Regions from separate parts of the Moellerella wisconsensis genome, predicted to be linked through region 2. Evidence: predicted binding sites of a transcription regulator. Region 2 holds the regulator's gene; the other holds the start of a gene.

The links. Region 2 encodes Fur, which represses iron uptake genes when iron is present. Its sites were predicted from a motif close to ATAATAATGAGAACNACTATCAA; they were not measured.
Region 1: MNY66_RS11685 (TonB-dependent siderophore receptor) is a predicted target of Fur. The motif match lies at 3,954-3,976, and genes of this name have one in related genera.

What each region holds. Positions count from the first base shown of each region.
Region 1 covers NZ_CP093242.1:2,660,999-2,666,256, reverse strand. Annotated here, with positions in the region: gene MNY66_RS11695 (iron-siderophore ABC transporter substrate-binding protein) at 1-835, opposite strand, end outside; gene MNY66_RS11690 (ABC transporter ATP-binding protein) at 826-1,617, opposite strand; gene MNY66_RS11685 (TonB-dependent siderophore receptor) at 1,846-3,933, opposite strand; gene MNY66_RS11680 (exo-beta-N-acetylmuramidase NamZ family protein) at 4,330-5,258, opposite strand, start outside.
Region 2 covers NZ_CP093242.1:1,053,113-1,058,370, forward strand. Annotated here, with positions in the region: gene ycaO (30S ribosomal protein S12 methylthiotransferase accessory factor YcaO) at 1-885, opposite strand, end outside; gene MNY66_RS04525 (MFS transporter) at 1,093-2,514, opposite strand; gene fur (ferric iron uptake transcriptional regulator) at 3,013-3,465, opposite strand; gene fldA (flavodoxin FldA) at 3,881-4,408, opposite strand; gene ybfE (LexA regulated protein) at 4,575-4,868, opposite strand; partial or broken gene MNY66_RS04545 (type I secretion system permease/ATPase) at 5,048-5,258, opposite strand, start outside.

The DNA.
Region 1 (5,258 bases), 1.6 Mb from region 2:
GGCCTTGGCGGACAAAAGGCATGGCTTGCCATAAAACGGAGTGCTGTAATTTGGCTTCATCGGGAAACGGCAAAATATATAACACATAGCCGTCGGTAATATTCTGTAATTGATTCATTCGTCGCTGCTCGGTTCCCCAAGGCTGGGGTGGCAAGGGGATAGCGGTGGTTAATCCTAAGCGGTCGAGGACATATTGAGTCGTGGAGTTTTGGTTATATAAAAACACCGTGGAGAGGTTCGAAAAACGCATGACGGCCACCTCGGGCATCACGGGAAAGGCGTGTTGCAGTTGGGCGTTGAGCTGCGCAAAATGCTGGTTTAACTCGGTGATTTTTTGCTCCGCTAGCGCGGATTTGCCCAATCGTTGGGCGAGCGTCTGGAAATGGGCAATAGCCACCGGACCGGCATCATCTTGTTGGGCAAAATTAGGCAGATAAAGCACCGGAGCAATCCGCTCAAGTATCGGCAGCAGATCCTGCTGTGAAGCTGAGGCGAGAATAATATCGGGCTTTAAGGCGGCGATTTTTTCCAGATTCGGCTCTGCTCGGGTACCGACCTCTTGGATCACCTCAGGGGCGGCGGGCTGTACCACCCACTGATTATAGCTGGCAATCTCGGTTGCCCCGACGGGAATAATGTCTAAGGTTAGGAGTTGTTCCAGCAGATCCCAATCTAACACCACGACCCGCTGAGGAAGGGGCTGATCGGCCGTCGTCTTAGAGGCTGTACTCGAGGATGCCAAGACGCGGGAGGAAGGTTGCTGGGCAGCGAACGCGGCGCTCAGAGTAAGCAAACATCCTAGCCATAAGGCCAAAATAGGAGGAATTATACGCATACGATAGCCACCTTACGACCTTGTGTTTCGGCACTCAGGGCGTGGTCTGGATGATCAATCAGCTTAATCGGAGTGTCGTATAACGCGGATAAGCGCGGTTCATCATTTAACAGTTGCGCCGAGCCGGCAAAATCAACGCGACCTTTTTTTAACGCCACAATATGGGTGGCAAAGCGCAGGGCTAAGTTAAGATCATGCAAAATAACGATAATCCCTACGCCTTGGGTGCGTTGTAATTCGCTTAATAGCTGCATTAATTGGTATTGATGCTGGATATCTAAGGCGGAGGTCGGTTCGTCGAGGATCAGGATCGGCGATTGCTGGGCTAATAACATGGCCACCCATGCGCGTTGGCGTTCACCGCCGGATAAATGATCCGCTAATACCGAGGCAAACGCGCTGACACCAGCGTGTTCCATGGCTTGGTCAACAATCTGATCGTCCGCTTTACGCCAGCGTCCCAGTGCACCGCGCCATGGAAAACGAGCCAGTTTAACCAGTTCTCTGACGGTAAGCCCTGCCGAGGCGGGTAATTTTTGCGGCAGAAATGCTATCTGCTTAGCCAGATCGCGCGGTTTATAGCTTGAAATATCATGGCCATTTAAACCAATGCTGCCGGTATCGGGGGTCATCTGTCCGGCTAATAAGCTGACTAGGGTTGATTTCCCTGAGCCATTATGGCCGAGGATCACCGTCAGTTCTGAATCGGGGATACTCAACTGATCAATGGCTAAAATGGTGCGTTCGCTGCGTATAATCTGTAGATCAGAAAGTTCAAACATAGTGACTCATAGTGATATATAGCGATATATAGTGACTGCTAGTAACTTGTAGCGACTGATTGTCACTGTTCCGGGCAACAGCGCTCGGTTGATGTTATTCCATTCATTAACCCGGTAAATTTTTCACCGGGTTAATTGTATGGGCTTAATTGTATGCGCTTAATTTTAAGGGCTTAATTTTATGGCTAGGCGACAAGCTAAGCCCAAAGCCACGAGCAACCCCACCGATTACCAACGGTATTTGGCGTTCAATAATACGGAGCGCGATTGACCAAAATAGCAATAGTAATCGCAAGCAGAGACATAGTCTTTGTCCAGAATATTATTGATATTTAATTGCATTTGCCAGTGTTTATTCAGCTCATAGGTGGCGGCCATATCCCACAAGGTGGCACTAGGAACGGTCAGATTGCTGCTAGCCGGATTATCTTTGGAGTCGCCTAAATAGCGCACGCCAGTCCCCAAGGTTAAGCTTTGTTGTTCGGTCAGCGGTAACTGATAACTGGCCCAAACTGAGGCCATGTTTTTAGGAATTAACGCCGCCTGTTTATGGCCTTTTCCGCCACTATTATCGGTACGGGCATCGGTATAGGTATAATTAGCTTTAAGATTTAGCTGTTCAGTCAGTTGTACGGCACTTTCAATTTCAATCCCTGAGGAAGTAATTTCGCCTGTTTGGGTGGCGATTGAGGTTTTCGGATTCGTGACTAAGGCATTCTTTTGGGTAATATCAAACCAGGCAATATTGAAATAACCGTCGATAAAGTGAGGGGTGTATTTTACGCCAAGTTCAATTTGATCGCCTTTCAGCGGCTTATAAATGTGCTGCGTCGCCGGATCAATGGTGCTCATCACTTCGAAAGATTGGGAATAATTGGCGTAAGGCGAGAGCCCGTTATCGGCCAAATACATTACTCCACTATTTAGGCTCACTTCGCCGTCGTTGCGTGAACGATTATTATTTAGCTGGTGGGTTTTATTTTCGGTTTTAACCCAATCATAGCGTAAACCGGCAACGCCAACCCATTGGCTATCAAATTTTAATTGATACTGGGAGTAGAGGCTAGCTTGCGTTTTATCAATGGTGCGATGGATATTTTTGGCCGGATCTAATGGGGTGTATTGGCCATAAATAGGGTGCCATGGATTAATCGGATCAAAGCTGTAGCTATCTTGTTCATCGCCTTTGGTACGGTGGTATTGCAGCTCGACTCCGGCCAATAAGGTATGCTCTAGTCGTTCAGTATCCCATTCACCGACCAGATTATTATCCAAAGAAACACTTTGGTTATTACCCTCGCGGAATACGACCCCTCGATTAAGCTCGGTGGCGGTGATGTCGGCGTTAGGGAAGGCGTAAACACTGCGCAGTGTGAGGTCGTTGTAGCCATAATTTAACCGTTGTGCATAGCGCCACTCGGAATTAAGTTCATGTTCCAGCAAGTACCCTACAGACAGCTGGGTACGTCGATATTTATCGTAGCTGGGCTCCCCCAAGTTCGTGGACGGTTTTATGTTACCCAATGGCGAGTTAATTAGAGTGCCTGCCGCCGGGAAAAACGGATTGGTCGGCGTGCCATTGTCATGCAGATAACTGGCCATCAAGGTCAAATGAGTGGCTTCTGACAGTGGAATTTGTACGCTTGGGGCTAAATATACCCGTTTATTGTCGGTACCGGACAACTCGCCATCGGCTTCCTTGACGACGCCGACTAAACGGTAGCGGATTGGATCGCGACTGTCGGTTTGATCGGCGAAATCAAAACCGAGGGCACGTTGGTTATTATTACCCAATTCAACAAAGACTTCATTTTGTGGGGTGAGACGTGGTTTTTTTTGTACTACATTGACCGCACCGCCGGGAGCGGATTCGCCAAATAAAATCGCCGAAGCGCCTTTTACCACTTCGATGCTTTCGAAGCCGTAAGGTTCTAATAACCAAGTGTAATATCCGTCCCGGAATAATCGGCTGTTATCTAAATAGGTGGCCGCGTCAAAACCGCGCACTTTAAACCAGTCGGTATCATTATCCGCGCCGTAAGGTTGCGAGACGACACCTGAGGTATAACGTAGCGCTTCATCTAATTTTTGCGGGGCATGGGTCTCTAATTGTTGCTGCGAAATCACTGAGACCGACCGAGGCGTTTCCTGCAGATCTGTATTGACCTTAAGCGCTTGGGCGCTGACCACAATCGCCTCAGGATCTTTGTCTGACGGACTGGATCCGGCCAAGACGACAGGCGAGAATAAACCGAGATATACCGCTGAATTTAAACATAAAAGTTTGCGCAAGGTGAAATGTGTGATCTTTTCCACTGAAAATCCCATCAATCTAAATGATAACCAGAATCACTATTATTACTAATTGGGAGGGGTTGATGAACTAAAAATTGAAGCGGGGCGCTATTTAAAGGCGTATTTTTAAGCGGCTATTGGATTATGTTTATCACCAAAATTAAAATTTTTTTGTTATTTTAAAATCACTTAGATTAAATAGCGTTCTCTTTTTGACTTAAATCGCAGGGTGAATTAAGCACAGAATAATTTGTTAGCAATTGTTTCAGCGCAAGTAAACTTCGCTATTGGGGAGGATTACCGAGTTTTATTTCGCCGAAGCCAGAGCTCTCCTTGGCGCGAACGGGAATGCCAAGGAGAACTTAAGGGAAGCGAACCCACCGCCAACAAGCAACTAAGGCGCGCCAAGGCTAACGATTAATCATACAGGCGATATTTTTGGCGTATTTTAAGATAGTTATCGATACCTGGCTGCCAGCTATTTTCAATTAACTCAATGGTTTGTTGCTCTGATAATCCGCGTTGTGTGGCGGTTTCCAGTAACGGAATTAATTGGTCATTACCAAGCACTTTGGCCAGCCAAGAGGGGCGGATCACAAAATAGTTATTTTGATAGTCCAAATAATTAGCTTCATTAGATTTATCAATCACTAACGGATAGCCAAGGCGGTGAAATTTAAACCACCAGTTGACAAAATAGCCAATAGTGGGCGCTAAGTTTTGCTTCGATTGCGCGGTTATTCTTTCACCGTAAACCCTCTTTCCCGCTTGTGGCCAGCCATAATTAGCTTGATTTGGCTCTACGGTATAGCGGGTATTAGTAAAAAATTGTGGATCGGAAAAGGCCAATTGTTCAAAGGGATGGTCGGAGCCACGCCCCATATTTACGCTGGTGGCTTCAAATAATACTAATGAAGGATAAAGTGCAATTGATAGATCGCTGCGTAAGTTCGGTGACGGTCTTTTGGGCAGTGGGTAATGGCTATTGCGTGAATAATTAGCCATTTTAATCACTTGCAGATTGTGCGCTGGGAATTGGTATTCTGGCTTACCGAAAGCGGCCCAATGAGTATCTTGATAATGGGTTAACCAGCCTTCATTGACCATCATTAAGGCAAATTCGCCGGAGGTTAATCCGTGCACGAGGGGGATGGGGTGCATCCCAATGCCGGAAATAAACGCTTCTTCTAATACGGGCCCATAAACGTTATCGCCGAGGGGGTTGGGGCGGTCGAAGACCATCAATTGTTTATTATGCTGTTGTAGGCTTTCTAGCAAATGATGCATTGATAGGGTGTAAGTGAACGATCTTACGCCGACATCTTGTAAATCATAAATAACGATAT
Region 2 (5,258 bases):
ACGACCCTGTAATAATTCTGTCACTGTACGCTCTAGGGCGACACCAAAATCGGGGTGTGCACCAAACGAAGCGAAACATGTACCATTGGCTGGATTGAATAAAATCACACAAATAACTGGATATTCGCCCCCTAATGATGCGTCATAGCAGAAAATTGGAAAGCCTTCTTGTTCTAAGGTATTTACTGCTTCTACCACGCTTGGGTATTTATTCATTACTTCAGCAGGGATCAGCGGAAGGCTGATACATTCAGAGATAATACGATTTTTAACATAGCGCTCGAAAATTTCAGATAATCCCTGAACTCGTGCTTCGTTAGCGGTATTTCCCGCTGACATGCCGTTTGAAACATATAGATTACCAATGATGTTCATTGGAATATATACCGTTTGATTGTCTGATTGACGCGTGAATGGTAGCGCGCAGATCCCACGTTCGGTATTGCCGGATTGAAAATCAATCAATTGGCTGCCACCTAGGGCATTATCAGGATCGTAAAATTTTAATAAACCTGCGTCTAAAATTCCGTCGGGTAAGCTGTCATCTTCGGTTAAAGGAAACCACTTTTCATTAGGATAATGAACAAATTCACCGTCCGCGATGTTTTTACCTAAATAGAAATCAGCAAAAAAATAATTGGTTGAGAGACGCTCAAAATATTCACCCAAAGCAGAGGCTAATGCGGCTTTTTTAGTGCTGCCTTTACCGTTGGTAAAGCACAGCGAACAGTCACGATCACGAATATGTACTGACCAGACGTTAGGTACAGGATTCAGCCAGGAGGCTTCTTCGATATTAAATCCTAGAGAGTGTAATTTATCTTGAAACGAGGCTATCGAATCTTCGAGGGCGGCATCTTTGCCAGGGATAAATGTTTGAGTCATGTCAGTCACTTGATAATGATGTTTTTAGAAAACCTATGATACGGACTTTTTGTTATTCTCTCTATGCTTTTTACTGTTTAGCCAACAACGCGCTCGATAGCTGTACATGGTTTTAAATATCGCTTTGAATATAATGTGGAATATAGTTTTATTATTTTTTGTACATAATTAATAATCAACTGAATTAAAAGAGAATTTTGCGATTGACTAGTGCTTATTCGCTTGTTTAACCACAATATTAGCGCTAATTAATGCGAATAGAGGGACTGCTGCAAATAATATAAATAGCCAAGCGGCGGCTGATTTAGCGCCATCTATTCCTCCGGGGAGCGAAAGCCCTGCTGAATTAGCGATTAAGCCAGCCATGGATGCGCCAAAGGCGGTTGAAAATAGTTGTAGCGTAGTTATCGCCGCAGAGGCTTTATCCGCATCTTGTTGACGTGAAACGGTTAATATCCGCGTCAGTAAATGGGGCCATGCCATTCCTATTCCGCTGCCAGCAAAAAATAATGCGAGGCAAATTATTATTAATTGATAATTTTCTAGCTCAATAATATTCGTGATAAACAGCGCGAGAATAACTAAGGCAAATAGTGTGAGTGTAGGGCCACGGCAGATTAATTTGCGGGCGATTACTGGCGTTACTCCGGAGGCTAAAATTGCGCTAGAAGACCAACCGGCTCCGACTAATGCCGCGAGATATCCCGAGGCTAAGGGAGGAACATCATGCAGAACTTGTAAAAAATAAGGAACAAAAACTTCTGTTTGTACGCTAAAACCTAATAACGCCATGGTCAAATAAATTGGCGCTAAAGGAGCGGATAGCCGAAAAGTATCTTGTGGAAATAAGCAGTTTACTCCTCTTTTTTCAAGATTGACTAGGGCATAACATAATGTACAAGCGGCCATAAGTCCTAAAATGGGCACCCATATTTTTTGGCTGAGACTGCCGAGAGAAATAGCCAAAACCGCCATCGAAAGCAGCAATAATTGGCGATAGGGAATTTTTTCTTGCACGGTGCTGCGATGATTTTGATTAGGCAATACACGCCATGTAAGATACATATAGGGCAGCCCAACGATAGCTAGACACCAAAATGCCCCGCGCCAAAGAGTATATTCTGCAAAAAAACCACCTAATGCTGGCCCCAAAAGTGTTGCCATCCCCCACATACTCGACATCATTGCCAGTACCCTTGACCAGAGATATTGTGGGAAAACAAGATGAACCATGGAATAAGATAAGGTGAGTAAAATTCCTCCGCCAGCGCCTTGAATTATACGTCCTAGTAACATGAGTAGCATCGAGGGGGTGAGGGCACAAACAATCGTGCCGATAATAAAAATCAGTGTTGCGATAAGATAACTTTTTCTCGGACCGAGGCGGGATAAAATACGAGAAGTCAGAGCCGAGAGAATAATGGATGACAGAATAAACAGCGTGGTGTTCCAAGCATAAAAATCTAGACCGCCAATATCACGTACTACGGAAGGTAAGGTCGTAATAGTGATGTAGACATTGACCGCATGCAGAACGATCCCTCCGGTTAGCGCCAAGGTGAACCAAAGATATTGACCTGTAAGTAATGTGCTCCAACCGCCACGATTGGGTTGTTCCGTTTGACTCATTCATTCATCCTTCAACAATCAATTAGCGCGATATTTATGATGAGAAATCAATGAGTCGCTATTGATATCATTGTATTCTCATTTCGCTTACTTTGTTCTGTTTGTTGTTTCTGCGTTTAGTCTTTGGGGGATCGTTCTTAGATACGGGTTCTTTTGAACGTTAATTTTTGATAGTTAGTCTTTGAAAACTGATTGTTTAAGCGGTCTTTTAATGTGATTTTTGATACTAGAGATTAGTGTAATATTACGTCGAGTGATTATCAAATTTATTGGTTAGAGAACGCAAATGAGAGGCAAAATAAAATCCGCATGTGGTTTGCACATACGGATTTCAGAGGAAATTGACTAGATTAATTGCTCCGTAGCGTTTTGGTTACTTACTGGACATTAAAAGTAATGCATATGACTAAAACAGATCATAACCAGAGCACAAAACACCGATATAGCCAAGTTGTGCGGCAAGCTATAGGATGCAGTTACAGAGCCAATAAAAAGGTACTATTCACCTTTCGCTTCATGAGCATCACCGTTATCACGGCAATCACCATCAGCACAATGACCATACAGGTACAGGCTGTGGTTTGATAATTTAATTCCGTGGCGCGCCGCGATATTTTTCTGACGAGTCTCAATTGATTCATCAGTAAATTCAATAACTTTGCCACAATCAAGACAGATAAGGTGGTCATGATGATGCTGCTGTGTTAGTTCGAAGACAGATTTACCACCTTCAAAATTATGGCGAGTCACAATTCCAGCATCGTCAAATTGGTTTAATACACGGTACACTGTTGCGAGGCCAATCTCTTCGCCTAAATCAATCAGCTTTTTGTAGAGATCTTCCGCACTGACATGATGGCACTCAGGATCTTGAAGCACTTCCAGTATCTTCAAGCGTGGAAGTGTAACTTTCAGCCCAGCATTCTTTAATGCTTTATTGTTGTCGGTCATGCGGATTTATCCTGTAACTTAATTCATGAATTTAATAATAACTAAACATAATTAACAGAAAAAAGAGATTTCTATTAAACGATTTCACAATTATAGGCTTAGTGAGAGTAAATAGAAACCAATCATGTCTCATTATTACCATATACCCAACATCATATAAATTGCAGTCGCCGTGTTTATTGAATCAATTTTTAGGTTATATTTTCGCGTTCTATCTATGTTTACGATGCTATTTATTGGTCGTTGGTTACATTATTTGCTGTATATCGCATTTGCTGTATATCGCGCCAAAATAAACATTAAATAGTCGAAAAAATAGCCAACTGCGACTCGTGTTTACTGTAGTTCATCTACAGTTAAAATTATGTTGAGTAACTTTCTGCTCAGCCACATGTGTGTTTAGCCACATGTGATATTAACCAATAATTTCAGAGAGAGACATCTCGTCAGAAATTTGTTTAACCCATGCATCCACTCGCTCTTCAGTGAGTTCAGGTTGCCGGTCTTCATCAATGGCTAAACCGATAAAATGACTATCATCCGCCAGTCCTTTAGAGGCTTCGAAGTGATAGCCTTCAGTTGGCCAATGACCAACAATAACAGCGCCTCTTGGCTCAATAATGTCACGAATAGTGCCCATTGCATCGCAGAAATATTCTGCATAATCTTCTTGGTCACCACAACCGAAAAGAGCGACTAATTTACCCTCGAAATCAATTTCTTCGAGCGTAGGGAAAAAGTCATCCCAATCGCACTGAGCTTCACCATAATACCAGGTTGGAATACCCAGTAGCAGGATATCAAATTCAGCGATATCTTCTTTGCTGCTTTTTGCGATATCGTGAACTTCTGCCACATCTTTACCCAGTTTTTGCTGGATCATTTTGGCAATATTTTCTGTATTACCTGTGTCACTACCGAAGAAAATACCTACGATTGCCATAAAGTGAGTCAACCTCTTCTGTTTCTGTCAGGGCTGTCAGTCAGTTTCTGACGCCAAATTTGTGCTGAATGATTACCATTAATGATAGCATTGTGCTTTCTATTTTGGCCAAACTATCAGGATAAATCTGTCAAATTTGTGTGGTTAGCATTGTGGATGATGACGTTTAATCTTTCGCCGGCAGAAGTGACTGCTCAAGCTGAGCCATCAATATCTGTTCGATAAGTTCACTGCGACTGATGTTCTGTTGCTCTGCCAATTGGTTCAGTATTGCAACGGCGTCTTCATTTAATTTTAGTTCAACCCGACGTAATCCTTTGACTTTATCTCGTCTTAATTGATTGCGTTTGTTGATTTTTAATTGTTCATCCCGTGATAACGGGCTTGTCTTCGGTCGCCCAGGCCTACGTTCGTTCGCGAACAAATCAAGAGTGGTGCGATCAGTTTGTTCTTTTGCCATATCTAGTAAGTGTTAAAGGGCGAGTACCAAGGATCCAGCGCGCAATCATACCTTAGCTGCCTGCATATCGCTACTATTGCGGAGCGATGAAGCGCTGTTATCGATTAAAATATCAGCGCTTATTTAAAAAAATATCCCGAGCGAATAAAAAAACAGCAACTTCTAACTACTGATACTAATTAACGGGTTTGCTGTTGCCATAATTGCGCATATAAGCCTTGTTGTTGTAGCAAATTATGATGATTATCAAACTCGACAATCTCGCCATTATGGATAACGCAAATTCTGTCGGTATACCGTAGAGTATTTAGCCGATGTGCGATACTAATTACGGTTCTACCGGCGGTGATTTCTGCCATATTAGTCATAATTGCAGCTTCAGATTCATAA